Regions from separate parts of the Streptomyces sp. NPDC001100 genome, predicted to be linked through region 2. Evidence: predicted binding sites of a transcription regulator. Region 2 holds the regulator's gene; each other region holds the start of a gene.
What was found. Region 2 encodes HspR, which represses chaperone genes until heat shock. Its sites were predicted from a motif close to TTGAGNNNNNNNNNCTCAA; they were not measured.
Positions count from the first base shown of each region.

Region 1: the regulator HspR is predicted to act here: its motif matches at 2,560-2,578, upstream of lon (endopeptidase La).
Region 3: the regulator HspR is predicted to act here: its motif matches at 4,602-4,620, upstream of dnaK (molecular chaperone DnaK).

Region 1 is NZ_JBSFKO010000021.1:7,386-17,769, forward strand. Features, by position in the region: gene ACWDEW_RS28000 (rhomboid-like protein) at 1-491, shown strand, start outside; gene ACWDEW_RS28005 (sulfatase family protein) at 488-1,972, opposite strand; gene lon (endopeptidase La) at 2,601-5,021, shown strand; gene ACWDEW_RS28015 (MarR family winged helix-turn-helix transcriptional regulator) at 5,151-5,636, shown strand; gene ACWDEW_RS28020 (protein phosphatase 2C domain-containing protein) at 5,763-6,551, opposite strand; gene ACWDEW_RS28025 (sensor histidine kinase) at 6,905-9,637, shown strand; gene ACWDEW_RS28030 (roadblock/LC7 domain-containing protein) at 9,634-10,137, shown strand; gene ACWDEW_RS28035 (DUF742 domain-containing protein) at 10,134-10,384, shown strand, end outside.
Region 2 is NZ_JBSFKO010000008.1:9,469-19,852, forward strand. Features, by position in the region: gene ACWDEW_RS13490 ((Fe-S)-binding protein) at 191-2,482, opposite strand; gene ACWDEW_RS13495 (MraY family glycosyltransferase) at 2,696-3,718, shown strand; gene dnaK (molecular chaperone DnaK) at 3,815-5,659, shown strand; gene grpE (nucleotide exchange factor GrpE) at 5,656-6,318, shown strand; gene dnaJ (molecular chaperone DnaJ) at 6,367-7,554, shown strand; gene ACWDEW_RS13515 (heat shock protein transcriptional repressor HspR) at 7,560-8,009, shown strand; gene ACWDEW_RS13520 (sugar ABC transporter substrate-binding protein) at 8,290-9,396, shown strand; gene ACWDEW_RS13525 (caspase, EACC1-associated type) at 9,415-10,384, opposite strand, start outside.
Region 3 is NZ_JBSFKO010000001.1:349,687-360,070, reverse strand. Features, by position in the region: gene ACWDEW_RS01640 (helix-turn-helix domain-containing protein) at 29-892, shown strand; gene ACWDEW_RS01635 (SAM-dependent methyltransferase) at 986-1,801, shown strand; gene narJ (nitrate reductase molybdenum cofactor assembly chaperone) at 2,074-2,580, shown strand; gene dnaK (molecular chaperone DnaK) at 2,673-4,556, opposite strand; gene ACWDEW_RS01620 (OsmC family peroxiredoxin) at 4,673-5,098, opposite strand; gene ACWDEW_RS01615 (vWA domain-containing protein) at 5,152-6,957, opposite strand; gene ACWDEW_RS01610 (ATP-binding protein) at 7,025-8,086, opposite strand; gene ACWDEW_RS01605 (alkaline phosphatase family protein) at 8,166-10,241, opposite strand; gene ACWDEW_RS01600 (hypothetical protein) at 10,324-10,384, opposite strand, start outside.

The DNA of each region.
Region 1 (10,384 bases), on a different contig from region 2:
CCAGTGCGCTGTGGATCGTCGGCGGGGTGATGTCGCCGTACGCGATCCTCTTCCTGCTGGTGCTGACCGCGCTGGAGCGGCGGATCGGCGGGATGCGGGCCGCCGGGGTGTTCCTGACCGGGCACATCCTGGCCACGCTCGCGACCGAGGGCACGGTGGGGCTGGCCGTGTTGGCCGGGCACCTGCCCGACACCTCGCTGCACCGCCTCGACTACGGCATCAGCTTCGGCGTCGCCGCGAGCACGGGAGCCCTGGCGGGTCTGCTCAGGCCCTGGCTCGGACTGCCGCTGCTCGCCCTGTTCGGCTGGACCCTGGTCACCGACCTGATCGCGTTCACCGACCCGATGACCAACTGGGGCCACCTGATCTCGCTCACGATAGGCGTCGTGACCTGGCCGCTGATACGGCGCCGGCAGCGGGACGGGCGGATGGTCCGGTTGGCTTGGGTCGAGGTGGCGGGGACGGACCGGGTCGAGGTCGGCCGGGTCTAACTCCCTGCCCGCCTGGCCGAGTTCAGCCCCTTCGCCAGCGCCGGGATGCCAAGTCGCGCTTCCTGCGCGGGGGTTGCCCCGTGCAGCCTGTTGGTGAGCTGGTAGGGGTCGGCGCGCAGGTCGTAGTACTCGCGGAAGAGCACCTTGCCGTCGCCGTCCGTGGGGCGGCCGTTGTTGTCGAGACGGCTGCGGTAGTACTCCGTGTACTGCTCCGACTTCCCGATGTACGTCGCCCAGGTGTGGATGGGCTCCTTGTCCTGCCGGTTCCACCACCACTCGGCGAGCAGGTGGTCCCGGTCGCCGGTGCCGAGGAGCGAGTGGCCGTCGTGCGGCGTGTCCGGGGTGATGCCGGCCGCGTCGAGGAGGGTGGGCGCGAGGTCGACGTGACCGGTGAGGCGGTCGTCCGAGGTGCCCCTGTCCAGCCCTCGGGCCGGCCACGACAGCTGGAACGGCACCTCCAGACTCGGCCGGTACGGCACCGACTTGCGCAGCCAGCCGTGGTCGCCCCAGCACAGCCCGTGGTCGCTGGTGTACAGCACGAGCGTGTTCTCCAACTGGCCGAGCGCGCGCAGCTGGTCGCGGAAGTCGCGCATCGCGTCGTCCACCGACAGCAGGGTCCTCAACTGGCGGGCGCGCAGGGCCTGTCCGGCGGCCAGACCGTGCCCGGCCCTGCGCAGGAACGCCGGCTTGTCGGCCTTGTCGGTCTCGAAGACGGACGGCCGCCCCGGCCACTCGGGGACGCGGGCGCGGGCGTACTTCTTCTCCGGGATGTTGAACTCGTGGGCGCTGCGCGTGGCGACGTAGGCGAACCACGGTCGCCGGTCCGTGCGGGAGCTCTCCAGGAAGGCGAGGGCGCGGTTCTTGATGACGGTGGTGTTGTAGCCGGGGATGTTCCGGACGGTCCCGCCGTCGTTGTAGTGGCCGTTGTAGTACGCCACCGGTTCCTGGAGCAGCCACTCGTCGAAGTGGGGCGGGTTGTCGCCGGTGTGCCAGTAGTTCAGGTACTTGCCGAACAGGCCCGTGCGGTAACCGGAGTCGTGCAACTGCCGCTGCACCGTGGTGTGTTGGTCCAGGTGGTAGGGGTGGCGGGTGTCCAGGACACCGTGGTTGTGCGCGTAGCGGCCCGACATGATCGAGGCACGGGAGGGCGCGCACAGCGGGGTGTTGGCGTGCGCCCGCTCGAAGGTGACGCCGTGGTCCCCGAGCCAGTCGACGGTCTGCGGGGTCGCCCATTCGGTGTCCTTGGGCTGGTCGTCCGTGACGACGAGGAGGATGTTGGGGCGGTCGTCGCCGCGGGCGCGGGTGCGGGGAGTGGGGGAGGCGAAGTTCCTTACGGGGGTGGCCGGTTCGGCGGGTGAGGCGTGCCCGTCGCCCTCTGTCGCGTCGAGGACGGCCGGGGTCGCCGCGGCCGTGACGACCACCGCGGCCCCCGCCACGACCGCACGCCTGCCGGGCCCGCGCCGCTCCTGATCTCTGTCCATGCCGTCCCCCGTATGCGTGGATGTCCCCGTATCGCGCATCTGCTCGGCTGTGAATCCGCCTGCAGTTTGCGGCAGTTGCCTATGAATGGCGTTGCGGGGGCCGGGGCTCGCCCTCAACCGTGCGGCGGCATGGGTGGTCGCCGACCCCTGCCGGAGGGGGACCCTCTCCGCGAAAGCGTGACACTTTCACCGCAGGTGTCATGCTTTCGCAGCTCGTCCTCCGTGGGCGGCGAGCATCCCCATGCGTCGGGCCAGGCCCGATCCGGCCGAGTCGGCCGGATCAGGAGTAGAAGCCTCGGCCGTACTCGTCCCGGCTCGGACCGAAGTCGTCCGGGCGATCACGGCGGAGCTCCTCGTACCGCTCCGCGAAGACATCGAGCGCCGGGTGAATCGAGCGCCGGGTGAATCGAGCGCCGGGTGAAGGGTGCACCCCAGGGTCTCGCGGATGGTCGCGAGCGCAGAGATGATCCACGTGCTCCCGGGAAGCCCCCGCCCCGTTTCCGCGTTGACCTGCACAGAGGCCGGCCCCCTCCCTCTGATCGCTCACGGCGAACAACCGGTGGGGAACAATCGAAGGCGCCCAAGCATTGAGTCGGCATAGCTCAACTTGACTGCCTAAGGGGAGATCATGGCTTCGACGTCCACACCGCTCACCCTGCCCGTGCTGCCGCTCGACGACGAGGTCGTGCTGCCCGGAATGGTGGTTCCGCTGGACCTGAACGACACCGATGTACGCGCCGCCGTGGAGGCCGCCCAGGCCGCCGCCCGGTCCGAGCCCGGAAAGCCCAAGGTCCTGCTGGTGCCACGCATCGACGGGACATACGCGAGCACGGGTGTGCTGGGCACCGTCGAGCAGGTCGGCCGGCTGGCCGACGGCGACCCGGGTGCGCTGATCCGCGGCCGCAGCCGCGTGAAGATCGGCGCCGGTACGACCGGCCCCGGTGCCGCGCTCTGGGTCGAGGGCACCGCGCTCGACGAGAGCCTGCCCGAGCCTTTGCCCGGCTCCGTTTCCGAGCTGGTGAAGGAGTACAAGGCGCTGGCCACCGCGTGGCTGCGCAAGCGGGGGGCCTGGCAGGTCGTCGACCGCGTGCAGGCCATTGATGATGTGTCCACGCTTGCCGACAATTCCGGTTACTCGCCTTTCCTGACCACTGAACAGAAGATCGAGCTTCTTGAGACCGCCGACCCGGTGGCCCGGCTGAAGCTCGCCACCCAGCACCTGCGCGACCACCTCGCCGAGCAGGATGTCGCCGAGACCATCGCCAAGGACGTGCAGGAAGGCGTCGACAAGCAGCAGCGCGAGTTCCTGCTCCGCCGTCAGCTCGAAGCCGTCCGCAAGGAGCTGCGCGAGCTGAACGGCGACTCGGCCAAGGACGGCGAGGAGTCCGACGACTACCGCGCGCGGGTCGAGGCCGCCGATCTTCCCGAGAAGGTCCGCGAGGCCGCCCTCAAGGAGGTCGACAAGCTGGAGCGGTCCTCCGACCAGTCGCCCGAGGGCTCGTGGATCCGCACCTGGCTGGACACCGTTCTCGAACTGCCGTGGAACGAGCGGACCGAGGACGAGTACGACATCCGGGGCGCCAAGGCGATCCTGGACGCCGAGCACGCCGGTCTTGAGGACGTGAAGGCACGCATCACCGAGTACCTCGCCGTACGCAAGCGCCGCAGCGAGCGCGGGCTGGGTGTCGTCGGCGGGCGGCGCGGCGGTGCCGTACTGGCCCTCGTCGGTCCGCCCGGTGTCGGCAAGACCTCGCTCGGCGAGTCCGTCGCGCACGCGATGGGACGGAAGTTCGTGCGGGTCGCGCTCGGCGGTGTACGGGACGAGGCGGAGATCCGCGGTCACCGGCGTACGTACGTCGGTGCGCTGCCCGGCCGTATCGTCCGCGCGATCAAGGAGGCCGGGTCCATGAACCCGGTGGTCCTGCTCGACGAGATCGACAAGGTGGGGTCCGACTACCGGGGCGACCCGGCCGCGGCGCTGCTGGAGGTCCTCGACCCCGCGCAGAACCACACCTTCCGGGACCACTACCTGGAGGTCGAACTCGACCTGAGCGATGTGGTGTTCCTGGCGACGGCCAACGTGCTCGAAGCCATCCCGGAGGCGCTGCTCGACCGGATGGAACTGGTCCGGCTGGACGGCTACACAGAGGACGAGAAGGTCGTCATCGCCCGTGACCACCTGCTCCCGCGCCAGCTGGAGCGGGCCGGACTCAAGGACGACGAGGTCGTCATCGACGAGAGCGCGCTGCGCAAGCTCGCCGGTGAGTACACCCGCGAGGCGGGTGTCCGCACCCTGGAGCGGTCGATCGCCCGGCTGCTGCGCAAGATCGCCGCGCAGCACGAACTGGGCGAGCGGGAGCTGCCGTTCACGGTGACCGACGCCGATCTCCGAGCTCTGATCGGCCGGCCGCACCACGTGCCCGAGTCCGCCCAGGACCCGGCGGAGCGCCGTACGGCGGTCCCCGGTGTCGCCACCGGCCTCGCGGTCACCGGAGCGGGCGGTGACGTCCTCTACGTCGAGGCGTCGCTCGCCGACCCGGAGACGGGCGCGGCGGGGCTGACCCTGACCGGTCAGCTCGGTGACGTGATGAAGGAGAGCGCGCAGATCGCCCTGTCGTTCCTGCGCTCGCACGGAGCCGAACTGGAGCTGCCCGTCGCCGACCTGAAGGACCGGGGCGTGCACATCCACTTCCCGGCGGGTTCGGTGCCGAAGGACGGCCCGAGCGCGGGTGTCACCATGACGACCGCTCTCGCGTCGCTGCTCAGCGGCCGGCTGGTCCGCACGGACGTGGCCATGACCGGTGAGGTCTCCCTGACCGGCCGGGTCCTGCCGATCGGCGGGGTGAAGCAGAAGCTGCTCGCCGCGCACCAGGCGGGGGTCACCACGGTGATCATCCCGAAGCGCAACGAGCCCGACCTGGACGACGTCCCGGCCGAGGTCCTGGACAAGCTCGACGTCCACGCGGTGACGGACGTCCGCCAGGTCCTGGAGCTGGCCCTGTCGCCCGCCACGAACGGCGCGACCCCGGAGGTTCCGGTGGCGGCGTGACGGACGCCACCGGTCAGGTGAAGGCCCGGGTCCCTTTTCACAAGGGGCCCGGGCCTTCGTCGTACGTAGGTCCCACCCTGCGAAATACTGGCGAAACTGCGGCGACTTTCACGATCAGGAAAGCAGAACATGGGTGCTGACGTGCACAAGGACGAGGACAGAAACGACAGCGGGATCCCGGATCCGGATCCCGAATACCTGTCCCTGGAACGCGAGTTGACGTTCCTCTTGCGGCGGGCCCGGGCCAACCAGGGGGAGATGGCCCGTGAGGTCCATCCCGACCTGGAGTCCGCCGCGTACGGCCTGCTGGTCCGGCTGGACGAGTACGGGCGGCAGCGGGCCACCGAACTCGCCGCCTACATCGGCGTCGGCAAGGCCACCATGTCCCGCCAGCTGCGCGCCCTGGAGGAGCTGGGCCTGATCTCCCGCGAGCCCGACCCGGCGGACGGCCGCGCCTGGCTGGTCGACGTCACCGACGAGGGCCGGCGCCGCGTCGCACACGTCCGCGAGGCCCGGCGGGCCCGCTACGTCAGCCAGCTCTCCCACTGGGACCGCCGCGAGGTCGCCGAACTCGCCCGGCTGCTCCACCAGTTGAACGGGGTCATGGAGAAGTGAACCCCGAGCGGACGCGCCTCAATCGGACACACCCCGAGCGGACGCGCCTCAATCGGACGCACCCCGAGCGGACGCGCCTCAAGCGGACTCACCCCGAGCGGACACACCCCAAGAGGACGTAGCGGCTCACAGCTCGACGTACACGACCGTCGCGTCGTCGTGCGTCTTGCTCCCGCGCAGATACGTCCGCGTCTCCGCGTCGGCCCGCTCCAGCGCCCGCACCCGGCCCACCAGCTCCGCCGCGCCCTCCTTCCGGACGAGGGCCAGGCACTCCGCCCAGTCGCCCCTCTCGAACTTCTCCACCCACCTCGTCGCCCCGTCCGTCAGGGCGGCGAGGGCGCGGACCTCGGCGCGGGGGAGCGAGCCCGTCACCGCCCGTTCCGCGACCGAGGGATCGGCGGCGGCCGTGAAGAAGCCGCCCTCCTTGTTACGGAGCGTGGCGTCGATCAGCTCGTCCGTGGCGAGAGCGGCGCGCGGCAGGCGCGAGATGCGGTCGTCCAGTACGGCGGTCACCTCGCCGGCCGGGGATTCCGCCAGCAGGGCGGAGTCCGAAAGGACCAGATATTCGATCTCCCGCGGGGACCAGCGGGCCAGCACCACGGTTGCCTGAGGGGTGCGTGGGTGAGAAAGGTCACAGGTGGCGGAGTGGGCCTCGGATGTTCGGAGGATCGCCCGGGAGAGAATCTCCGCCAGCGTCAGATCCCAACAGGAAACGGTCAGTTCGGTCAGCGCGCCGCCCAGCCGCGCGGTGTACCAGGGGACCGGATGCAGACAGCCCGTCTCCCCGCTCGGCGGAGTCACTCCGTCCAGGACGATCAGCGAACCGCCCTGTCCCGAGGCCGGAAGGCCGACGCTCGCGAAGTCCTCGTTGGGGCGGTTCGGGTCACCGGGCTCCGACACAAGTTCCGTACGCATCCGGCCAGTCTGCACGACGTCTTCACAGGGTCCGCAAAACGTTGGCACTGGTCACCGAATCAGCGCAGCCGCGCAGGTCAGACGCCTGGTTTGGGCTGGAATGGATCACTCCGGGAATGCGTGGCGGCGAATCCTGCCAAAGCCCGCCGCTCACGTCCAACCGGCGCGGCCCACAAGGCCGCGGGGCGGCCCGGCGGAACTTGCCCGCCAACTCCCCAACGGGGTTCACTCCTTCGGGTGGCGGCCCGGACGATGCGCGACCGCCGCCCACCGGCACTGGGAGGGTCGCCGTACCGGGATGACGGAGCGTCACCCGGCCCCATGGGTATCACGAGTCAGGAATGCGAGCACCGGTGCAGAAAAAGCGGCCTCGGCGCACAGACAAGCAGACGGCCCCTCAGGGGGGCGCCACCGGTGCCGTCACGCCCGATCCCGCGGGCAAGGGGCGCAGCACCCACGTCCGCAACCGGCTCATCGTCGCCGTGGCCGTGGTGGCCGCCGCCATCGCCGCGGCCGGTGTCCCCTCCCTCGTCACCGCCTCCGGCCAGCTCCACGACTCCCAGGACCTGGTGACGCTCGCCGAGCAGACCCAGGACGCGCTGTCGCTGGCCCACTCGCTCGCCGACGAGCGGGACGAGGTCACCTCGTACATCGCCGCCGGGCGCCCCAAGTCCCAGGCCCCCGACGAGGACCGCAGCGCCCGCGTCGACCGGCAGGTCGACGAACTGCGCGCCGACACCGACATCTCCGCCGCGCTGCGCTCGGACCTCGACGACGTCGCCACCGTCCGACGGGCCGCGCTCACCGGCCAGAGCAGCGCCCTTGAGGCGCATGTCGCGTACTCCGGCGCCATCACCGAACTGCACCGGCTCGCCGAGCAGTTGGCCGAGCAGATGCCGCCGCGGGCCGGCTCCGGCGCCTACGCGCTCGCCGAACTCGACGCCGCCGTCCAGCAGGCCGCCGCCGCCCGCGGGCTGCTGCTGGCCGCGCTGAACGTGCCGACCAGCACCAAGACGGTCATCAGTACCATCACCGGCCTCCCTGTCACCGAGACCGGCTCGACGAGCGCCCAGACCAAGCAGCGCGACGCCCTCAGCGCAGCCGCCCAGCAGGCCCGGCTTCGCTCCGACGCCGCCCTCGCCGACTTCCGCGAGACCGCGACGAAGGCGGCCGTCGCGGGCTACGACTCCACGGTCACCGGACCCGAGGTCAACACCGCCGAGAGGTACCTCGCCTCCCTAACCGACCAACCCACGCTGTCCGACAGCGAGTTGGACACCAGCACCAAGAAGCTCGACGCGGCGCTCTCCGCCCGGGTCGACCTGATGCGCGGCGAGGAGTCCGCCCTCTACGAGCACCGCTCCAAGGACCTCGCCCAGCTGCGCGACGACGACGTCAAGGCGCTGGAGCTGCGCGTCGCGATCCTCGGTGCCCTGATGCTGCTCGCGGTCGGCATCGCCACCGCCATGGCCCGCACCCTCACCCGCCCGCTGTCGGTGCTGCGCCGCGGCTCGGCCCGGCTGGCCGGTGCCGAGGACCCGGCGGCCGAGGAAGCCATCAAGTTCACCGGCCGTAACGACGAGTTCGCCCAGGTCGTCCGCTCGGTCAACTCCCTGCACGCGCACGCCGTCGCCCTCCACGAGCGCATCGCCACCCTGGAGGCCGACCGCAAGCACCTGGTCGGCCAGCGCCAGAAGATGGCCGACGCCCGCGAGGAACTCCGCGCCGAAGTCACGGACTCCAGCGAGCAGTTGGAGCGCCTGCGCACCAGCATCGGCGGCACCTTCGTCAACCTCGCGCTGCGCACGCTGGGCCTCGTCGAGCGTCAACTCGCCGTCATCGAGGGCCTGGAGGAGCGCGAGCAGGACCCCGACCGCCTCTCCACCCTCTTCAAGCTCGACCACTTCGCCACGGTCATGCGCCGGCACAGCGAGAACCTCCTCGTCCTGGCCGGCACCGAACACGTCCAGCAGCACGCGGGACCGGTCCCGCTCGTCGACGTCGTACGCGCGGCGGTCAGCGAGATCGAACGCTACGAACGCGTCCGTATCTCGGCACTCCCGCCGCACGCGCACGTGGCAGGCTTCGCGGCGGACGACCTCTCCCACCTCCTGGCCGAACTCATGGAGAACGCCAGCTCGTTCTCCCCGCCGGACGCCCCCGTCGAGATCTCCGGCTGGCTCCTGGAGAACGGCGAGGTCATGCTCTCCGTCCAGGACGAGGGCATCGGCATGACCGACGAGCGCATGACCCGCCTCAACACCCGCCTCACCGAGTTCGACCCGGACTCCCCCTACGACCAGGAGGGCGAGGAGGGCCTCGGCCTCGGCCTGTACGTCGTGGCCCGCCTGGCCCACCGCCACGGCGTCCGCGTCCAGCTCCGCGACCAGAAGCAGGGCGGCATCGCGGCGGTCGTGGTCCTCCCCAGCCCGCTCCTGGCGGCGGCCCCGGTGACGGCCGTACCGACGTCCTCACCGACCGTCGGGACCACCCACTCCTACTCCCTGCCCGGAGCGGCCGCCGAGGCCAACTCCAACGTCCTGCACGCCCGTTCGAAGCCGGACGAGGACCCTCTGGTCGCGCTCGCGGAGAAGGCGGTCCGGGAAACTCCGGCCGAAACCGCGGTATGGGAGACCCCGGCCGAGGCGACGATGGAACTCCTGCTGCCGCCGGCGACGGAGAACCCGCCGGCCGCCGACGGCGAGGCCGCCCCACAGGGGCCACCCGCACCCGACAACGAAAGCCGCACGGGCGGTGCGGGTGGGAACGAAAGCAGAGCCGACGGCGAAGCCGAGGCCGAGCACACACGCGCCGACGAGGACCCCGTCACAGCCAAGGGCCTCCCCAAGCGCACCCCGAAGATCACCCAACCCGCACAAGCCCCGCGCCAGCGGACCGGCACCGTAGACGCCGAAGCCCTGCGCCGCAGACTCGGCGGCTTCCGCGCCGGAGCCTCCGCCGGCTACCGCGACGTAGAAGCGGAGATCGCCGAACGGACCGGCCAGAACCCGGTCCCGGCACCCCGCGGCGCGACCGCACCATCCGAAGAAGCCACGGGGGGCACCGTCGAGGAGGCAAGCAGTTGACCGCGCCCAGTACCTTCGGACTGAGCAGTGAAGCCCGCAACCTGCACTGGCTGCTGAGCAACCTCGTGGAGGAGGTGTCCGGCATCCAGTCGGTCGCGGTCGTCTCCTCCGACGGCCTGCTGCTCCTCTCCTCCGACCCGCACAGGAACGATCAGGCCCGAGAGGCGCTCGAAACCAAGCGCACAGGACCGCGAGGCTCCGCGGCGGACCTCGCGACCATCGTCTCCGGCATCGGCAGCCTCACCATCGGCGCCGCCAAGCTGATGGACTCCGGCGCGGTGAAGCACACCATGGTCGCGATGGAGGAGGGCAGCCTGTTCGTGATGTCGATCAGCGACGGTTCGCTGCTCGGTGTGCACGGCTCCGCGGACTGCGACATGAGCGTCGTGTCGTACCACATGGCGCTCTTCGTCGGGCGCGCCGGCCATGTGCTGACTCCCGAACTCCGCAGCGAGCTGCGGAAGTCCCTCGAAGACGCGTCCGCGGAGAGTGCCCGATGACCGGCGGCAGCGGCAGTGGCAGTACGCCGAACAGGCTCCCCGTGCGCGGCGGCGACCGCAAACCCGCCCGGGTGCGCCCCTACTCGCTCACCGGCGGCCGTACCCGCTTCGGCCACGTCCTCCTCGTGGAGACCTTCGTGGCCGCGCTCGAAGCCCCGGAGGAACGCAAGGAGTTGACGAACGGCTCGCTCAACACCCGGGTCATGCCGGAGATGCGGGCCATCGTCGAACTCTGCCGCCGTATGCG
Region 2 (10,384 bases):
ATCTTCGGGGCTTGATCTCTGGCCTCTACGATTCCGTCGCGCGCTCGCCGTCACGAGGGACCGTTCTCCCGAATGCGTGGTGTAGTGCGCTACACCATGGGAGGAGTTGGGGGCGGCCTTACGGGACGACAAACGCCCCGCGCCCTCCGGTGAGGGTGCGGGGCGTTTGTCGTGGCGGACCGGCCGGTTGTCACTCGACCGGCTGGGGCTCCGGGGCGTTCTCCGGTTCCGCGGTGCCCGCGGGGGGCTCGTCGTCGGCCGGCTTCTTGACCGAGTCGAGGAGCAGTTGGGCCACGTCGACCACCTGGATCGACTCCTTCGCCTTGCCGTCGTTCTTCTTGCCGTTGACCGAGTCGGTCAGCATGACGAGGCAGAAGGGGCAGGCCGTCGACACGATGTCCGGGTTCAGGGAGAGGGCCTCGTCGACGCGCTCGTTGTTGATGCGCTTGCCGATGCGCTCTTCCATCCACATCCGGGCGCCGCCCGCGCCGCAGCAGAAGCCGCGTTCCTTGTGGCGGTGCATCTCCTCGTTGCGCAGGCCCGGGACGCTCGCGATGATCTCGCGCGGGGGCGTGTAGATCTTGTTGTGGCGGCCCAGGTAGCACGGGTCGTGGTAGGTGATGATGCCCTCGACCGGGGTCACGGGGATCAACTTGCCCTCGTCCACGAGGTGTTGGAGCAGCTGCGTGTGGTGGATGACCTCGTAGTCGCCGCCGAGCTGCGGGTACTCGTTGCCGATCGTGTTGAGGCAGTGCGGGCAGGTCGCGACGATCTTCTTCGCGGACTTGGGCTTCGCCGACTCGGCGACCACCTTGCCGTCGTCGTCCAGCTCCTCGCCGAACGCCATGTTCAGCGCCATGACGTTCTCCATGCCGAGCTCCTGGAACAGGGGCTCGTTGCCGAGCCTCCGCGCCGAGTCGCCCGTGCACTTCTCGTCGCCGCCCATGATCGCGAACTTGACGCCCGCGATGTGCAGGAGCTCCGCGAAGGCCTTCGTCGTCTTCTTGGCGCGGTCCTCCAGGGCGCCGGCGCAGCCGACCCAGTACAGGTACTCGACCTCGGTGAGGTCCTCGATGTCCTGACCGACGACCGGGACCTCGAACTCGACCTCCTTGAGCCACTCCAGGCGCTGCTTCTTGGCCAGGCCCCAGGGGTTGCCCTTCTTCTCCAGGTTCTTGAGCATCGTCCCGGCCTCGGACGGGAACGCGGACTCGATCATCACCTGGTAGCGGCGCATGTCGACGATGTGGTCGACGTGCTCGATGTCCACCGGGCACTGCTCGACGCAGGCGCCGCAGGTGGTGCAGGACCACAGGACGTCCGGGTCGATGACGCCGTTGTCCTCGAAGGTGCCGATCAGGGGGCGCTCGGCCTCGGCGAGGGCCGCAGCGGGGACGCCGGCCAGCTGCTCCTCCGTCGCCTTCTCCTCGCCCTCCATGGACTTGCCGCCGCCCGCGAGCAGGTAGGGCGCCTTGGCGTGGGCGTGGTCCCGCAGCGACATGATGAGGAGCTTGGGGGAGAGCGGCTTGCCGGTGTTCCAGGCGGGGCACTGCGACTGGCAGCGGCCGCACTCGGTGCAGGTGGAGAAGTCGAGCAGGCCCTTCCAGGAGAACTGCTCGACCTGGGAGACGCCGAAGACGTCGTCGTCGCCCGGGTCGGTGAAGTCGATCGGCTTGCCGCCGGAGGTCATGGGCAGCAGCGCGCCCAGCGAGGTGCCACCGTCCGCGTTCCGCTTGAACCAGATGTTCGGGAAGGCCAGGAAGCGGTGCCAGGCGACGCCCATGTCGGTCTTCAGGGCGACCGTGATCATCCAGATGAAGGAGGTCGCGATCTTCAGGCCGGCGAAGAAGTACGTGAGGTTCTGGAGGGTGGAGACGTCCAGGTGCCGAAGGGCCGACACCACCGGGTACGAGATGAAGAAGGACGCCTCGTACGCGTCCACGTGGTGCTGGGCGCCTTCGAGCGCGTGCAGCATGAAGATGCAGACGCCGACGATGAGGATGACGGCCTCGACGAAGTACGCCTGGCCGAAGTTGGAGCCGGCGAAGCGGGACTTGCGGCCCGGCCTGTTCGGCTTGCTGAGCTGGCGGATCACGATCAGCGTGAGGATGCCGAGGACCGTCATGGTGCCGATGAACTCGACGAAGACGTTGTACGGCGCCCATTCGCCGATGACCGGCAGCAGCCAGTCGGCCTTGAACAGCTGGCCGATGGCGTTGACGATCGTCAGCAGCAGCGAGAAGAAGCCCACCGCCACGAACCAGTGCGCGACCCCGACGACGCCCCAGCGGTTCATCCGGGTGTGGCCCAGGAACTCCTTGGCCACAGTGACGGTCCGCCGGCCGGGCTCGTCGGTGCGGGTGCCCGCGGGCACGTTCTGGCCGAGTCGCATGAAGGTGTAGATCTGCAGGACGGCGCGGGCGAACAGCGCCACACCGACCACGATCAGAACCAGCGACACGATGATCGCGGCGAGTTGCATTTCAGGGCTCCTCGGGCCTGCGAGGGGTCATTACCGAACCCAGAACATTACTAAGCGGTAACTTAATCGGTCCGACCGAGATTACCCCCATTCTCTGTCGCACTGTAGCCAGCCGTGCGGTGATCTATGTCGCTGAGGGTCGCCTTAAAAACCTGTGACGATCCGATCGTGTTATTCGTACTGAATTGGTACATTTGCGTCTAATTTAGAACCGTGCTCTACGGGATTCTCGCCGCCACGACCGCCCTGCTCCTCTCCGCCCTCCTCGCCGCACTGCTCCGGGTGCCCGCCCTGCGTGCCCGGATCGTCGACCGGCGACGGCGCACGCGCCCGGTACCGCTGCTCGGGGGACTGGCCGTCGTGATCGCCGTCGCCGCGGTCACCTGGGGGTGCGACTGGACCGGCGTCGCGCCACTGGGCGACGACGTCGGCGGCCTGCTGGTCGCCGGGTCCGCCGTGGCCGTGCTCGGGCTCGTCGCCGACGTGTGGCGGCTGAAGACACGGGTCCTGGTGCTCGGTACGGCGGTGGCGGCGGCCTGTGTCGTGCCGTACGGGGAACTCGGGGTGCCCGGCGGCCTGTCGGCGGCGGCCTGGATCGTGTTCGTCGCCGCCGCCTTCAAGGGGCTCGACCACGCCGACGGGCTGGCCGGGACCGTGGGGGTGGTCACCGCGTTCGGGGTGGGGGCCTGTGCCGCGATGGAAGTGATGGACGGGCTCGCGGTGTTGCTGAGTGTGCTGGCCGCCGCGCTCACCGGGTTCCTGATGCACAACTGGCATCCCGCGCGGATCGCGCTCGGTGCGTGCGGGTCGCTGTTCACGGGCTTCGTGCTCGCCTCGGCGGCGGTGGTCGCCCGGAGCGGACACGATCTCGCGTCCAGTGCGGGCGTGCTGTTCGCGCTCACCGCCCTCGCGAGCGCGGACGCCGTCCTGGTGCTGCTGTCGCGGCGGCTGGCCGGGCGGGCGCTGCTGCGGGGCGGCCCGGACCATCTCGCCCACCGGCTGCGGCGGCTGGGGCTCACTCCGCAGGGGGCGGTGGTGCTCCTCGGGGTCGGGGGGTTCTCCGGAGTGCTCGTCGGAGTGCTCGTGCACAACGGGTGGGCGGGTGAATCCGCCGTGATGTGGGTGGCGGGCGGGGCCCTGGTCGTCGTATTCGGACTGCTTAAAGTCAATGTCTACGGGGTGCGGCGTGCCGCGTCTACGCAGGTCAGAGCCCAGTTGCGTGTAAGGAACGGATAAGAGTTGAGTCTGCTCGACTCAGCTCTGTTGACCCAGCGATGAGTGTGGTGCACACTTGAGTCCGTTCCACTCAAGTCATTGCTGGAGGAATCAACCATGGCACGTGCGGTCGGCATCGACCTGGGCACGACTAACTCCGTCGTCAGCGTTCTTGAAGGCGGCGAGCCCACCGTCATCACCAACGCAGAGGGCGCCAGGACCACGCCGTCCGTCGTCGCCTTCGCCAAGAACGGCGAAGTGCTCGTCGGCGAGGTCGCCAAGCGCCAGGCGGTCACGAACGTTGACCGGACCATCCGCTCCGTGAAGCGCCACATGGGCACGGACTGGAAGATCGAGCTCGACGGGAAGCACTTCAACCCGCAGCAGATGAGCGCCTTCATCCTGCAGAAGCTGAAGCGTGACGCCGAGGCCTACCTGGGCGAGAAGGTCACGGACGCGGTCATCACCGTCCCGGCCTACTTCAACGACTCCGAGCGCCAGGCGACGAAGGAGGCCGGCGAGATCGCGGGCCTGAACGTCCTGCGCATCGTGAACGAGCCGACGGCCGCCGCGCTGGCGTACGGGCTCGACAAGGACGACCAGACGATCCTCGTCTTCGACCTCGGCGGCGGCACCTTCGACGTGTCCCTCCTGGAGATCGGTGACGGCGTCGTCGAGGTGAAGGCCACCAACGGCGACAACCACCTCGGTGGTGACGACTGGGACCAGCGGGTCGTCGACTACCTGGTGAAGCAGTTCGCCGCGGGCCACGGCGTGGACCTGGGCAAGGACAAGATGGCCCTCCAGCGTCTGCGCGAGGCCGCCGAGAAGGCCAAGATCGAGCTGTCCAGCTCCACCGAGACCTCGATCAACCTGCCCTACATCACGGCGTCCGCCGAGGGCCCGCTGCACCTGGACGAGAAGCTCACCCGCGCCCAGTTCCAGCAGCTGACGGCCGACCTGCTGGAGCGCTGCAAGACGCCGTTCCACAACGTCATCAAGGACGCCGGCATCTCCATCAACGAGATCGACCACGTCGTCCTCGTCGGTGGCTCCACCCGTATGCCCGCCGTCGCCGAGCTGGTGCGCGAGCTGACCGGTGGCAAGGACGCCAACAAGGGCGTCAACCCGGACGAGGTCGTCGCCATCGGCGCGTCCCTCCAGGCCGGTGTCCTCAAGGGCGAGGTCAAGGACGTCCTGCTCCTCGACGTCACCCCGCTGTCCCTCGGTATCGAGACCAAGGGCGGCATCATGACCAAGCTGATCGAGCGGAACACGACGATCCCGACCAAGCGGTCCGAGATCTTCACCACCGCCGAGGACAACCAGCCCTCCGTGCAGATCCAGGTCTACCAGGGCGAGCGCGAGATCGCGGCGTACAACAAGAAGCTCGGGATGTTCGAGCTGACCGGTCTGCCGCCGGCCCCGCGCGGTGTCCCGCAGATCGAGGTCTCCTTCGACATCGACGCCAACGGCATCATGCACGTGACCGCGAAGGACCTCGGCACGGGCAAGGAGCAGAAGATGACCGTCACCGGCGGCTCCTCGCTGCCGAAGGACGAGGTCGACCGCATGCGCCAGGAGGCCGAGCAGTACGCGGACGAGGACCACCGCCGCCGCGAGGCCGCCGAGTCCCGCAACCAGGGCGAGCAGCTCGTCTACCAGACGGAGAAGTTCCTCAAGGACAACGAGGACAAGGTCCCCGGCGAGGTCAAGACCGAGGTCGAGGCCGCCGTCGAGGAGCTGAAGGCCGCGCTCAAGGGCGAGGACACCGCCGAGATCCGCACCGCCACCGAGAAGGTCGCCGCGGTCTCGCAGAAGGTCGGCCAGGCCATGTACGCCGACGCCCAGGCCTCCCAGGCCGCGGGCGGTGACGCCCCGGGTGCCGAGGCGCCCAAGGCGGACGACGACGTGGTGGACGCCGAGATCGTGGACGACGAGCGCAAGGACGGTGCCGCGTGACGGAGGAGACCCCGGGCTTCGAAGAGAAGCCCGACGTCCCCTCCGGCGCCACCCCCGACGACGCCGAGCCGCAGGCCGCCGCCTCCTCCTCCACGGGAGAGGGGGCGGCCCCGGCCGGGGACGCATCAAGTGCACAGATCGCCGGTCTGACGGCCCAGTTGGACCAGGTGCGCAAGGCGCTCGAAGAGCGCACGGCGGACCTCCAGCGGCTCCAGGCCGAGTTCCAGAACTACCGCCGCCGGGTCGAGCGGGACCGGGTCACGGTCAAGGAGATCGCCGTCGCGAACCTCCTGACCGAGCTGATGCCCACCCTCGACGACATCGGCCGCGCGCGGGAACACGGGGAACTCGTCGGCGGTTTCAAGTCCGTGGCGGAGTCGTTGGAGACCGTCGCCGCGAAGATGGGACTGCAGCAGTTCGGCAAGGAGGGCGAGCCCTTCGACCCGACCATCCACGAGGCCCTGATGCACTCGTACGCGCCGGACGTCACCGAGACGACCTGCGTGGCGATCCTGCAGCCCGGGTATCGCATCGGCGAGCGCACCATCCGCCCCGCGCGGGTGGCCGTGGCCGAACCGCAGCCCGGCGCGCAGGCGGTCAAGGCCGAGGACGAGTCCGAGGCCGGCGACGAGAAGGACAACGGCCCTGAGGAGGGCTGACGCACACACCGGGCGGGCAGACACCGGGCGGAAGGAGGGACGTCGAGGATGAGCACCAAGGACTTCATCGAGAAGGACTACTACAAGGTCCTCGGCGTGCCCAAGGACGCCACCGAGGCCGAGATCAAGAAGGCGTACCGCAAGCTCGCCCGCGAGTTCCACCCGGACGCCAACAAGGGCAACGCCAAGGCCGAGGAGCGCTTCAAGGAGATCTCCGAGGCCAACGACATCCTCGGTGACCCCAAGAAGCGCAAGGAGTACGACGACGCCCGCGCGCTGTTCGGCAACGGCGGCTTCCGCCCGGGGCCGGGCGGCGCGGGCGCCGGCAACTTCAACTTCGACCTGGGCGACCTCTTCGGAGGTGGCGCCCAGGGCGGCGGCGCCGGGGGTGCCGGCGGATTCGGCGGCGGGATCGGGGACGTGTTCGGCGGCTTGTTCAACCGGGGCGGCGCGGGCACGACCCGGACCCAGCCAAGGCGCGGCCAGGACATCGAGTCCGAGGTCACGCTCAGCTTCACGGAGGCCATCGAAGGGGCCACGGTGCCGCTGCGGATGTCCTCGCAGCAGCCCTGCAAGGCCTGTTCGGGCACCGGCGACAAGAACGGCACACCGCGCGTGTGCCCGACCTGCGTCGGCACCGGCCAGGTGGCGCGCGGCTCCGGCGGCGGCTTCTCGCTCACGGACCCGTGCCCGGACTGCAAGGGCCGGGGCCTGATCGCCGAGCACCCGTGCGCCGAGTGCAAGGGCAGCGGACGCGCCAAGTCCTCGCGGACCATGCAGGTCCGGATCCCCGCGGGGGTCACGGACGGCCAGCGCATCCGGCTGCGCGGCAAGGGCGCACCGGGTGAACGGGGCGGTCCCGCGGGCGACTTGTACGTCATGGTGCACGTCGACGCGCATCCGGTGTTCGGCCGCAAGGACGACAACCTGACGGTGACGGTCCCGGTGACGTTCGCCGAGGCGGCACTGGGCGGCGAGGTCAGGGTGCCCACCCTGGGCGGGCCGCCGGTGACGCTGAAGCTGCCGCCGGGCACACCCAACGGCCGTACGATGCGGGCCCGCGGGAAGGGCGCCTTCCGCAAGGACGGCACCCGGGGCGATCTCCTCGTGACCGTCGAGGTGAGTGTTCCCAAGGACGTCACGGGGAATGCTCGTGACGCACTTGAGGCGTACAGAGAGGCGACCGCGGGCGAGGACCCGCGGGCGGAGCTGTTCCAGGCCGCGAAGGGAGCATGAGAGAGATGGACGGCCGTCGACGCAACCCGTACGAGCTGACCGAGGAGACCCCGGTCTACGTCATCTCGGTGGCGGCCCAGCTCTCCGGTCTGCACCCGCAGACGCTGCGCCAGTACGACCGCCTCGGCCTGGTCTCCCCGGACCGCACGGCCGGGCGCGGCCGGCGCTACTCGGCCCGCGACATCGAACTGCTGCGCACCGTCCAGCAGTTGTCGCAGACCGAGGGCATCAACCTGGCCGGCATCAAGCGCATCATCGAGCTGGAGAACCAGGTCGTGGCGCTCCAGCAGCGCGTCGCCGAACTCCAGGCGGCGGTCGACGGAGCGGCGGCGGCGATCCAGCAGCGCGAGGCCGCCGTGCACGCCTCCTACCGCCGTGACCTGGTCCCGTACCAGGAGGTCCAGCAGACCAGCGCGCTGGTGGTGTGGCGGCCGAAGCGGCAGTCCTCGGACTGACGCGCCGACAACCGTGCAGGGGCCCGGAGGCTCACCCGCCTCCGGGCCCCTGCACGGTTGTGGCGATCTTTGCCCTTTCCTGAACTCCCGTTGGGTGGAGGGTCGGTAAAGAGCGTTTGGATGGGATTCCGCAAGGTCTCCACATCCAAACGGAACGTGGTGTTGCCATCTCGTTAAGTAGTTCCGCTTGACGCCGGTGGCCGCAGCCGCGTTGGCTTTTCAGTCTCCTGGGTTGCAACGCTGCACCCACGTCCGGACGGCACCAGAAGTGAGCTCACCAATGCGTCGTATCGCCATATCCGTGGCCGCGTCCTCGCTGGCCCTGCCCCTGGCCGCCTGTGGCGTGCTCAACTCGTCGGGGAGCAGCTCGGACGCCACCCCGGCCAAGGGCAACGACATCACGGTGGGCGTCCTGATGCCGGAGAAGACGAACACGCGGTACGCGGAGTTCGACTACCCGATCATCAAGTCCACGGTGAGTGAACTCACCGACAAGAAGGGCAAGGCCGAGTACCAGAACGCCGGCGGTGTCGCGAGCGTCCAGGACAAGCAGATGCAGAAGATGATCGACGAGAAGGTCGACGTCATCGTGCTCGACGCCGTCGACTCGCATCTCATCCTGAGCATGGTGAAGAAGGCCAAGGCCGCCGGTATCCCGGTCATCGCCTACGACCGCCTGGCCGAGGGGCCGATCGACGCGTACGTCTCCTTCGACGGCGAACTGGTCGGCGAGGTGCAGGGCCGCTCCCTGGTCGAGGCGCTGGGCAGCAACGTGGACAGCTCCGACAAGGTCGTCATGATCAACGGCTCGCCGACCGACCCCAACGCCGGGGTGTTCAAGGCGGGGGCGCTGTCCGAGCTGCAGGGCAAGGTGACGGTCGCCGCGAGCTACAACACCGACAAGTGGGACCCGGACGTGGCCCAGAAGGAGATGACCGAGGCGATCGACAAGCTCGGCAAGGACAACATCGCCGCGGTGTACTCCGCCAACGACGCCATGGCCGGCGGCATCATCAAGGCCCTGCAGAACGCGGGCGTGACGAAGATGCCGCCCATCACCGGCCAGGACGCCGAGCTCACCGCCGTGCAGCGGATCGTGACCGGCGAGCAGTACATGAGCGTCTACAAGCCGTACCCCGACCTGGCCGAGGCCGCCGCGAAGATCGCGGTCGCCAAGGTCCAGGGCAAGGACATCGAGTTCGACGCCCTCACCCGTGACTCGGTGGACAGCCCCACGAACAAGAAGATCCCCTCGCAGCTGGTGTCCGTGGTCGCGCTGACGAAGGACAACATCAAGACGACGGTGGTCGCGGACGGGATCTACAAGATCTCCGACATCTGCACCAGCAAGTACAAGTCGGCTTGCGCGGCGGACGGGCTGAAGTAGGGCCGAGGCAGGACGGGTTCAGTCGGCGGCCCTGACGGCGTAGAGCCGGGTGTCGTCGCTGCCCACGTAGAGCACTCCGTGGGCGACGACGGGCGAGGAGACGACGGGCCCGCCGGTCGGGAAGCGCCAGCGCTCCCGGCCGGTGTCGGTGTCCACGGCGTAGACGTTGCCGTCGTCGCTGCCGAAGTAGACGGTGGCGTGGGTGACGGCCGGGGTGGTGCGGACGGGGGCCATGGCCGTGAAGCGCCACTTGACCGTGCCGGTGGCCGCGTCGAGGGCGTACAGGCGCTCGTCGTCGTTGCCGACGTAGACCGTGCCGTTGTCGACCGTGGGGGCGGCCTGGATGGCGCTTCCGGTGTCGTGGCGCCACTTCCGCTGCCCGTTCGAGGTGTCGAGGGCGTGCAGTTCGCCGCGCTGGTTGCCGACGTAAAGGACTCCGTCGGACAGTGCGGATGCGCCGGAGACGGGGCCGTCGGCGACGCGGGTGCCCCACGTCCTCCGTTGGCCGACGACGTCGAGGGCGTACACGTGGCTGCCCGTGTTGCCGACGATCGCCAGCCGACCGTCCATCACCACCCATCGATGCGGCGTCATGCCCACGGTGAAGTTCCAGCGCTTTGTTCCTGTTTCGGCGTCGAGCACGAACAAGGAGCCGCTGTTGCTGACACACACCCGGTCGGTGAGGACTCCCACTGTCGCGGACACATCGCCCCTCCTCTCGCCGAAGTCCCAGCGCCCCTCTCCGGTTACCGCGTCGGTCGCGTACAGCATCCGGCCCGCAGTGGTGTACACGAGATCGCCGAGGACCGCTGGCGTCGACCGCACGGGCCCGGCGTTGAGCGCGCGGCTCCACCTCCGCTCCCCGGTGTCCGCCTCCAGAGAGTGCAGTGAGCCGCCGTCGCCGCCCACATACACCACCCCGCGTAGCGACAGCACCCCGCGCACCACGGTCGGCGTGGACCGCACGCAGTTGTCGGTCTGGAAGCTC
Region 3 (10,384 bases), on a different contig from region 2:
GACTTCGGCGCGTATGGGGAGGCGTGGCGTGAGTGAGCGGCGGCCCGCGCCCACCGTGGGTCAAGTAGTGCTGGGCAGAAGGCTCCAGGAGTTGCGCGAGGCGGCCGGCATCAAACGCGAGGAGGCCGCGCAGGTCCTGCGGGTGGCTCCGGCGACCGTACGGCGGATGGAGATGGCCGAGGTCGCGCTGAAAGTGCCGTACGTACAGATGCTGTTGACCACGTACGGGGTCTCCGACGAGGAGGCGGACTCGTTCGTCGCGCTCACCGAGGAGGCGAACCAGCCGGGTTGGTGGCAGCGGTTCCACGACGTGCTGCCGGAGTGGTTCAGCCTCTATGTGAGCCTGGAGGGCGCGGCCGGGCTGATCCGTTCGTACGAACCGCACTTCGTGCCCGGCCTGTTGCAGACCGAGGAGTACGCGCGTGCCGTGATGGAGGCCGGGACGATCGGGCAGACCGGTCCGGAGACCATCGAGCGGCATGTGTCCCTGCGGATGGCGCGCCAGGGGCTGTTGGAGCGGGACAGTCCGCCGCACCTGTGGGTGATCATGGACGAGACGGTGTTGCGGCGTCCGGTGAGCATGCGCGGCGAGGTGATGCGCGAACAGCTGGACAAGCTCCTGGAGTTCGGCGAGCGCGACCGGGTCACGCTCCAGGTCGCGGAGTTCGAGAACGGCCCGCACCCGGGGACGTACGCCCCGTTCTCGCTGTTCCGTTTCGCCGAACCGGAGCTGCCCGACATGGTGTTCACCGAGTACCTGACCGGCGCCCTGTATCTGGACTCCCGTACCGAGGTGTCCGCGCATCTGGAGGTCCTCGACCACATGACGGCGCACGCCGCGTCCGCACAGCGCACCAAGGAGATCCTGCGGGAGTACCGCGAGACCTTCTGAGCACGGCCCGCACCCAGCACGTTCCCGGCACTGACGTTCCCGGCACAGCGCGGCCCGGCACACCGACCCGAACTCCCGAGGAGACGACACCGCATGACCGGATCCGAAGCCGCGCCCACCCGTATCGACACCAGCCGGCCGCATCCGGCGCGGGTGTACGACTGGTGGCTCGGCGGCAAGGACAACTACCCGGTGGACGAGGAGCTGGCGCGCCGGATCCTCGCCTCGGACGGCACGGCGGTGCGCGGGGCGCGGGCCAACCGCCGGTTCATGCACCGGGCGACGCGGAACGCCGCCGAGGCCGGGATAAGCCAGTTCCTGGACATCGGCACCGGTATCCCCACCGAGCCGAACCTCCACCAGGTGGCGCAGAGTGTCGCCCCGGACGCGAAGGTCGTGTACGCGGACAACGACCCGATCGTGCTGCGGCACGCGGAGGCGCTGCTGCACGGCGCGCCCGAGGGCAGCACCGAGTACGTGCACGCCGACGTCCGCGACCCGGACACCATCCTTCGGCTGGCCGGCGAGACCCTCGACTTCACGCGGCCGGTCGCGCTGTCGCTGGTCGCGCTCACCCACTACCTGGGCGACGACACCGCCGGCGACGACGTGTACGGCCTGATCAAGCGGTACGTCGACGTCCTCGCCCCGGGCAGCTACCTGACCCTGTCGCAGGTCACCCCCGATCTCAGCCCCGAGGCCATCGCCAAGGCGGCCGAGCACTTCCGGCGCAGCGGCACCCCGTTCTACCCGCGCTCGCTGGCCGAGTTCTCACGTTTCTTCGACGGCCTGGAGCTGCTCGGGCCGGGCGTGATCGCCGTCTACGGCTGGCGCCCGGAGGCGGAGGACGTGGCCGCCCAGGCGGAGGGCATCGTGCCGGTCTACGGCGGGGTCGCCCGCAAGGGCTGACCCGTACGGCCCGTGCCACCCGAGAGCCACGACCCGTACGTCTGCGGGTTCTGACCCGTACGGCTGCCGTGAACGGGTGCGCTCCCCTGCCCCGCCCTAGGTTCGACACCACGGGCGAGCAAGGGAGCGCAGGTGACGGACACGTGGATACCGGCCGCCGGGCCGGACAGGGGCCGTGAGACAGCCGCGGAATATCGTATACAGGATCCTGTAGCCTCCCGGGCCGGGGGCATCGGACTCGCCGCCGCACATGTCCACGCGCTGGAGGCCTGATGCCCTCGGACGCCGTGCTGTACCAGGCCGCCGCGCTCTGCCTGACCTACCCGGACGAGGACTTCCGCGCCCGGCTCCCGCTGCTGCGCGAAGCCGCGCCGCAACTGCGGGAGTTCGCCGACCACGCGGCCCTCACGCCGCCGCGGGAGCTGGCCGCGCACTATGTCGAGGTCTTCGGCTCCGAGAACCGGCACAGCCTGCACCTGAGCCGGTGGCACGGCGGCGACAGCCGTGGGCACGGTATGTCCCTGGTCGGCTTCCGGGAGCTGTACCGCGCCCACGGGCTGGAGTTCACCGGTGTGGAGCTGCCCGACTTCCTGCCCGCGGTCCTGGAGTTCACGTCCCGCACCGGCAACCTCGACCTGCTCACCGAGTACCGCACCGCGCTGGATCGACTCCGTGCCCGGCTGGCCGACTTCGGTACGCCGTACGCCTCCGTCCTGGACGCCGTGTGCGTCACCCTGCCGCGGCCGGAGCGGCAGGAATGGGAGAAGACGGACCTCTGAGCAGCGCCCCGAAGGGGCGCGGGGAACTGCGCGACCGGCCACGACGATGCCGCAGGCGAGCGACGGCCCGGGCTGCTCCTCCGGCGGAGCGTCTACGCCGCGCCGCCCTTCGCCTCTCGTTCGTCGTCGACGATCTCCGCGTCCACGACGCCTTCCTCCTCCTGGGGTGAGGTGTGTTCCGTGGGGGTCTCCGTCTGCCCCGTCTGCTCCGTCGGGGACTGCTGGCCGGCCTGGGCGTACATCGCCTGGCCCATGCGCTGGCTGACGGTGGCGAGGTTCTCGACGGCGGTGCGCAGCTCCGCGGTGTCGGACTCGCCTTCCAGGAGGGTCTTGACCTGGGTGGCCGCCGCCGCGACCTCGGACCGGGTGTCGGCCGGGATGCGTTCCTCGTTCTCGCGGACGAACTTCTCGGTCTGGTAGACGAGTTGTTCGGCCTGGTTGCGGGTCTCGGCGGCCTCGCGGCGCCTGCGGTCCTCGTCCGCGTACTGTTCGGCGTCGCGCATCATGCGGTCGATGTCGTCCTTGGGGAGCGCGGAGCCGCCGGTGACGGTCATCTTCTGTTCGCGGCCGGTCGCCAGGTCCTTGGCCGAGACGTGCATGATTCCGTTGGCGTCGATGTCGAAGGCGACCTCGATCTGCGGGACACCGCGCGGGGCGGGCGGCAGGCCGGTGAGGTCGAAGACGCCCAACTTCTTGTTGTACGCGGCGATTTCGCGTTCGCCCTGGTAGACCTGGATGCCGACCGAGGGCTGGTTGTCGGTGGCGGTGGTGAAGATCTCCGAACGCCGGGTCGGGATGGTCGTGTTGCGTTCGATGAGCTTGGTCATGATGCCGCCCTTGGTCTCGATGCCCAGGGACAGCGGGGTGACGTCGAGGAGCAGGACGTCCTTGACGTCGCCGCGGATGACTCCGGCCTGGAGGGCGGCGCCGACGGCCACGACCTCGTCGGGGTTGACGCCCTTGTGCGGGTCCTTGCCGGTGAGTTCCTTGACGAGGTCGGTGACGGCGGGCATCCGGGTCGAGCCGCCGACGAGGATGACGTGGTCGACGGCGGAGAGTTTGACGCCGGCGTCCTTGACCGCCTGGTGGAAGGGGGTCTTGCAGCGGTCGAGGAGATCGGCGGTGAGTTCCTGGAACTGGGCGCGGGTCAGCTTCTCGTCGAGGTGCAGCGGGCCGTCGGCGGAGGCGGTGATGTAGGGCAGGTTGATCGTCGTCTCGGCGGCCGAGGAGAGTTCGATCTTCGCCTTCTCCGCGCCCTCGCGCAGCCGCTGGAGCGCCATCTTGTCCTTGCCGAGGTCGATGCCGTACTGGCCCTGGAACTTCTTGACCAGGTACTCCATGACCCGCTGGTCCCAGTCGTCGCCGCCGAGGTGGGTGTCGCCGTTGGTGGCCTTGACCTCGATGACGCCGTCGCCGATCTCCAGGAGGGAGACGTCGAAGGTGCCGCCGCCGAGGTCGAAGACGAGGACGGTCTGTTCCTCGCCGCGGTCGAGGCCGTAGGCGAGGGCGGCGGCGGTCGGTTCGTTGATGATCCGCAGGACCTTGAGGCCCGCGATCTCGCCGGCCTCCTTGGTCGCCTGGCGCTGGGAGTCGTCGAAGTAGGCGGGGACGGTGATCACCGCGTCGGTGACGTCCTCGCCGAGATAGGCCTCCGTGTCCCGCTTCAGTTTCTGCAGCACGCGCGCGGACAGCTCCTGGGCGCGGTACCGCGTTCCGTCGATGGCGCCCGTGTCCGGGAAGCGCCAGTCGGTGTTGCCCATGTGGCGCTTCACCGAGCGCGCGGTGCGCTCGATGTTGGTCACGGCCTGCCGTTTGGCGACCTCGCCGACCAATACCTCGCCGTTCTTGGCGAAGGCCACCACCGAGGGTGTGGTCCTCGCTCCCTCGGCGTTGGCGACGACCGTCGCCTCCCCGCCCTCCAGCACCGCGACCACCGAGTTCGTGGTCCCCAGATCGATCCCGACCGCTCGTCCCATAGCCGTCCCCTTCCGCCAGGCGCTGCCCGATCTCCAGCACAAAACTTGAGTGGCGGAAAGTCAATGCCGCACCCGTTTTCCGGGTGCGGCATCGAGGTGCGCGAGGGGGGCCGGGGTCAGGCGGATTCGACCGTCAGCGTGATCGTCGTACCCGCGAGCGCCTGGCTGACCGGGCAGTTCTTCTTGGCGTCCTCGGCGGCGGCCGCGAAGCCGGCCGCGTCCAGGCCGGGGACCTCGCCACGGACGGTGAGGTGGATGCCGGTGATGCCCTCGCCGGGCTGGAAGGTGACGTCGGCCTTGGTCTCCAGGCGGGTGGGCGGGGTGCCCGCGCCGGTGAGGCCGTGCGACAGCGCCATGGAGAAGCAGCTGGAGTGGGCGGCGGCGATCAGTTCCTCGGGGCTGGTCTTGCCGTTGGCCTGCTCGGCGCGCGACGCCCACGTCACCGGCTGCACACCGATGCCTGACGAGTCGAAGGTGACCTCGCCGCTGCCCTTGATGAGTTCGCCTTCCCAGACGGTGTGTGCGGTGCGCGTGGTTGCCACGGTGATTCCTTTCGAAGCGGATGTCGTTCGGAGCCATCCGATCACATTCAGGTTCAGCGCACCCGGAAGACCGGTCCACGGGGGGTGAACGGCAGGCGAGCACCTTGCGGAATCAGATAGGCGTGCTCGCGCCGCACCCTCAGTACGTCGCACCAGCCGTCGGTGATGACGAGGACGGGCGCCGCCGGCGGGAAGTCGTCGGCGCGGTGCAACAGGTCGATTCCGGGCTGCAGTACGGTCCCGCCGCGCCCGTGCACACGCACCCGGCCGGCGATGTCGGTGACCGGCACGTAGCCCGCGTCGTGCGGGGCCGCGTCGCAGAACACGACCCGGGCGGCCGGTACGTCACGGGCCTCGGCGTACGAGGCGATCGCGCCCAGTGCCTTGCCGAGGAGGCTGTGGTTCATGGAGCCGGAGGTGTCGAGGACGACGCCGAAGGTGCAGCGGGCGACCTCCTCGGGCGGGAAATAGTGGCCGGCGCGCGGGATGTCGGGGGTGGAGGACTGGCGGCGCGAGGGACGGGCGTACGACCGTACGGGTTCCGGTCTGGGCACGAACTCGTCGAACCAGCGGGCGAGTTGGGCGTCCCAGGGCAGGGGCGGGTGGCTGAGGGCGCGGATCTCCTCGACCAACCCGCCGGGCAGGAAGCCGCGTTCGTGCTGCTGGTGCAGGTCCAGGCCGCGGGCGAGGCCGCGCCGGTAGAACTCGTCGAGGTCGACGTAGTCGCGGGCGCTGCCGAGCGGCCCGCCGAGGATGTCGCCGGTGCCCTTGCCGCGCAGGGTGGCCAGGCGGCGGGTGCGGCGCAGGTCGGCGGTGATGCGGTCGTAGACCTCCTCGGCGGAGAGGTCCTTCAACTCCGGGTCGTACAGCAGGCCTTCGGGCATCGTGCCGATGTCCATCTCGCGCAGCCAGCCGTTGACGACGTAGTCGGCGGCGACGTTGAAGAGGAACGGGTCGCGGGTGCCGCAGCGGTCGCCGTGGCGCAGGGCGGCGTGCAGCATCTCGTGGGCGAGGACGAACCGCCATTCCTCGGCGTCGAACTGGCGCAGCGGGTTGATGTAGATCTCGGCGGCCTCGGTGTCGACGGCGGCGACCGAGATGCCGTGGGCGCGGGCGAGTTCGGCGTCGGCGACGAGGGTGATCCCGGCCGCGATGCCGCCGAGCAGCGGGTAGTGGGAGACGAACCAGCTCAGGGCGCGTTCCCAGGGCTGCAGCCGGGTGGGGCCGCCGTACATCGAGTCGCGGCGGCCGCCGGCGAGGTCCATGGCGACGGACATGGTGCGGGTGAGGGCGCCGGCGAAGGCGATCTGCCAGTCGACGGGGTTCCCGGGCCAGCCCTGCCACGGTACGAGCCGCTGGTCGGGGGCGCCGCCTGCCGTACCGCAGTGTTCGTAGGCGGCCGGGATGCCGTCGCGGCGCCAGCGGGCGGCGAGTTGTTCCTCGTCGCCCGAGGGGTAGGCGGCGGGCAGGTCCTCGGGGGTGCGGCCGATGGGGAAGGTGAGCAGGAAGCGGTTGACGACGACGCAGCGGGCGGCGAGGTCGAAGCGGTCGGGCTGTTCGCGCTCGCCGTTGGCGCCGGGGACGTGGCCGAAGCCGAGATGGATGAGCGCGTGCGCGATCGCCCAGGCCCATTCGGCGGGTTCGGCGAGGCGGGTGGGGTGCGCGTGGAGATACCCGTTGGAGTTGACGAGCACGAGTCCGTCGCGGGGCGCGGCCCGGCAGTCCTCCTCCCGGCACAGCTCGAAGTCGATCGCGGCGAGCGCGGGGTTGGCCCACACGAGCTTCAGCCCGGCGGTGAAGGCCTCGGTCGCCGGGTCGGGCTTCTTCTTCTCGGGGTCCTTCTTGCGGGTGCGGCTCACGGGCCGGCCTCCGGCATCTGTGCGGCGCCGAACTCCGGTGCCCGCAACGCCAGTCCAGGTACGTGTGTCACCGGCGTGCCTCCACCAGCCGGGGCATGTCCCGGGCCGCCTCCACCAGGAACCAGGCCGGGAGGACCGGGTTGCCGTCGTCGTCCGAGGCGATGACGCTCTGGGCCACCTCGACGGAGATCTCGGCGAGTTGGACGAGGAGGGACTTGGCGCGGTACGCGGTCTGCCGGCCGTTCGCCGACAAGTGGTCCTTGCTGGCGGGGAGTTCCTTGATGAGGCGGCCCCGGAAGGACTCGGCGAGGTAGTAGAGGAGGTCGCGGTCCTCGGTGCGGCCGGGCCAGCGGGCGTCGCCCTTGAGGACGGCCTCGATGCCGAAGCGGCTGCGAACGATCTTGACGTAGCCGCAGAACGCGACCGCGTGCGCGGGCGTCAGGGTGCCGTGCGCGACGACCTTGAGGGTGTCCTCGTCGAGGTCGGGCCCGAAGGAGCCGAGCGCGTCGGAGAGCATGTGCCAGGAGCGGGGCGTGGAGAAGGGCTCCTCGGTCTTCGGCGGCTTGGACCACAGGTGATCGGGGCGGTCGGTGAGGTGGTCGAGGATCCACGGGTGGATGCCGTTGGCTGCGGCCCACGTGAGCCAGTCCTTCGGGGACGCCTCCAGGTGGACGTGGGTGAGCCGGTTGACCAGCGCGGAGGCGATCGGGCGGGCCAGCGCGTTGTCGGTCGCGCGGTTGCCGGCGCCGATCACGATGGAGCCCTTGGGGAGTTCGTAGGTGCCGATGCGGCGGTCCAGGATCAGCGAGTAGAACGCCTTCTGCACATCCGGTGTGGCCGCGTTGAGTTCGTCCAGGAACAGGCAGTACGGCTCGTCGCGCGCGATGGCCTCCGGCGGGCAGAACACCGACCGTCCGTCACGGATCTGCGGTACGCCGATCAGGTCCTCGGGTGCGAGCTGGGTGCCCAGCAGGCTGACGCACTCCAGTCCCAGCGACTGGGCGAACTCCCTTACCAGGGAGGACTTTCCGATGCCGGGCGCGCCCCAGAGGAAGACGGGGCGGACGGTCGCGAGACCCAGCAGCAGTTCGGGGATCCGGGCGGGAGTGACGGTGACGGCAGCCTGCAAGGCAGCGGCTCCTGAAGGAGGTTCGGGGTGGGGAGACTCGAACAGTGTGTGCTCACGAACCGCCCGCCGCAGCCCATTTTCAGGCGACCCGCTCCTCCGGCCCCGCCGCCAGCGGCACCTGGGGGCCGTTCAACTCCCGCAGCCAGCGCCGCAGTACGCGGTGCACGTGCTCGGCGCCGACGAGGTCCTCGCCGTCCTCGACCGGTGCGGAGAGGGTGCGCGGCGACAGCAGGAACGGCCTGCCCTGGCAGCCGCCGAGGCCGCCGTGCGAGCCGATCTGCTCCTCGAAGGCAAGGACTTCGCCCTCGGCCGGGTCGTACCAGGAGTTGACCATGATGTCGGCGGTGTGCGGGAAGGAGTGGGTGCGCCGGACGGCGTCCGCGACGCCGGGGCCGAAGTCCGCCAACGGGTCCTGTTTGTCGTCGAGTTCGGCCACCGGCAGCTCCGCGCCGTGCGCGCCGAGGACGACTCCGCCGTGCTCCGCGCTGCGCACCAGGACGAAGCCGACACCGGGGTGGTTGGCGAGGGTGGTGAGGAGTGCCGGGTGGCGGGCGTCGATCTCCTCCTTGGTCATGCGGTGCGGCACGTCCGGGAAGGAGACCAGGCCCAGGTTGCCGGAGGCCAGCACGATCGGCTCCGAGTGCCGACCGGAGTGGACCTGCCGCTCGTCGCCGTCCTTGGCGGGCCTGCGCAGCGCCGCGCGGACGGCGGCGCGGGCCTCGGCGCCGCTGTGGGTGCGGCGGGCCCGGCGCGGCACGGGCAGCCCGCAGCCCGCGCGCACGAGGTCGCCGAGGGTGAGGCCGTAGCGGCCCTGGAAGGTTTCGCCGGGGCTCTGGCCGTGGTCGGAGAGGACGACGATGCGGTACGGCCGCGGGGCGTGCTCGGCGACGTTCTCGATCAACGCGATGGAACGGTCCAGGCGTTGGAGGACCTTGGCGGCGTCGCGGCTGTGCGGTCCCGAGTGGTGGGCGACCTCGTCGTAGGCCACGAGGTCGGCGTAGACGGCGGTGCGGCCGGCCAGCATGTCGCCCATGACCGCGGCGACGACGACGTCCCGTTCCACGACGGTCGCGAAGGCGCGGACGAGGGGGTAGAGGCCGCCGCGCTTGACGCGGGGGCGCTGCCTGGTGAGGCGGGAGCGGGTGGACTGGCCGATCTCGCGGCCGACCTCGGCGACGAAGGACATCGCGGTGCGGACGGCGTTGGCGGGGTCGGAGAAGTAGGCGAAGTAGCCCGCGCGGGAACGGTTCTCCCGGCCCCGGCGGCGGATCGCGATGGACAGCACGAGGGCCTGTTCGTCGGCGCCGCCGCTGAACAGGTTGCCGCGGCTGGCACCGTCCACGGTGAGGAGGCCGCCGTCACCGGTGTGCTCGATGGCGCGGCGCTGGAGCTCGGCGGCGCTGGTCGGGCGGTTGCAGACCATCACCTCGCCGGTGTCCTTCTCGTACCAGCGGAACGCGGGGATGTCGTGGTTGGAGCCGTGCAGGATGCCGAGCTGGCTGGCGCCGGTCTGGCTGGACCAGTCGGTGCGCCAGGGGGTGAGGCGGTGGGTGGGGCGGGGGCCGCCGAGGAGCCGCGCGACCGTGGGCATCAGCCCCTTCTCCATCGCGTCGAGCAGGACGTCGTGGCCGACGCCGTCGAGCTGGAGGAAGACGGTGCCGGGCGAGGAGGGGCCGGGCGGGAGGGCTCTGCGGCGGCGGTCGGCGAGGCGGTAGAGGCGGCGGCGGTAGGCGTCGTCGTCGCGGACGGCCAGGGCACCGCCGGTCGCCGAAGCCACGGCGGACATCACGGCGGCGACGACCACGGCGGTCTCGGGGGCGACCTGGCCGCGCAGGCCGCCGTCCGGATTGATGCGCAGGGCGATCAGCAGCAGCGACCCGTTGAGGACGAAGACCAGGAGGCCGAGGACGAGTGCGGGCACCAGCAGCAACAGGCGTACCAGCAGCGGCCAGACCAGGGCCGACAGCACACCGAAGGCACCGGCGCCGAGCGCGGCCGTGACCGCGATCCGGGTGGCGCTGTCGCCGTCCGCGGACTGGAGCTGGAAGTCCGGCAGGATCCCGGCGAGCACCAGCATGGTGACCGTGGAGACGGCCCACACCGCGATGCTCCGCCCGACCTGACTGGCGAGCCGCCGCCAACGCCCTCCGCCCACGCCCCGTACACCTCACGTCCCGGGCCCGTCGACCTGGCGGGCCTGTCCCCAGCCTGTCATACGGGACGCGGGGACCCCTGGGTCAGCGGCCGTCGTAGCCGGCCGTGGGCATCGACAGCCGCCGGTGGACGCGGGCCTTGGCC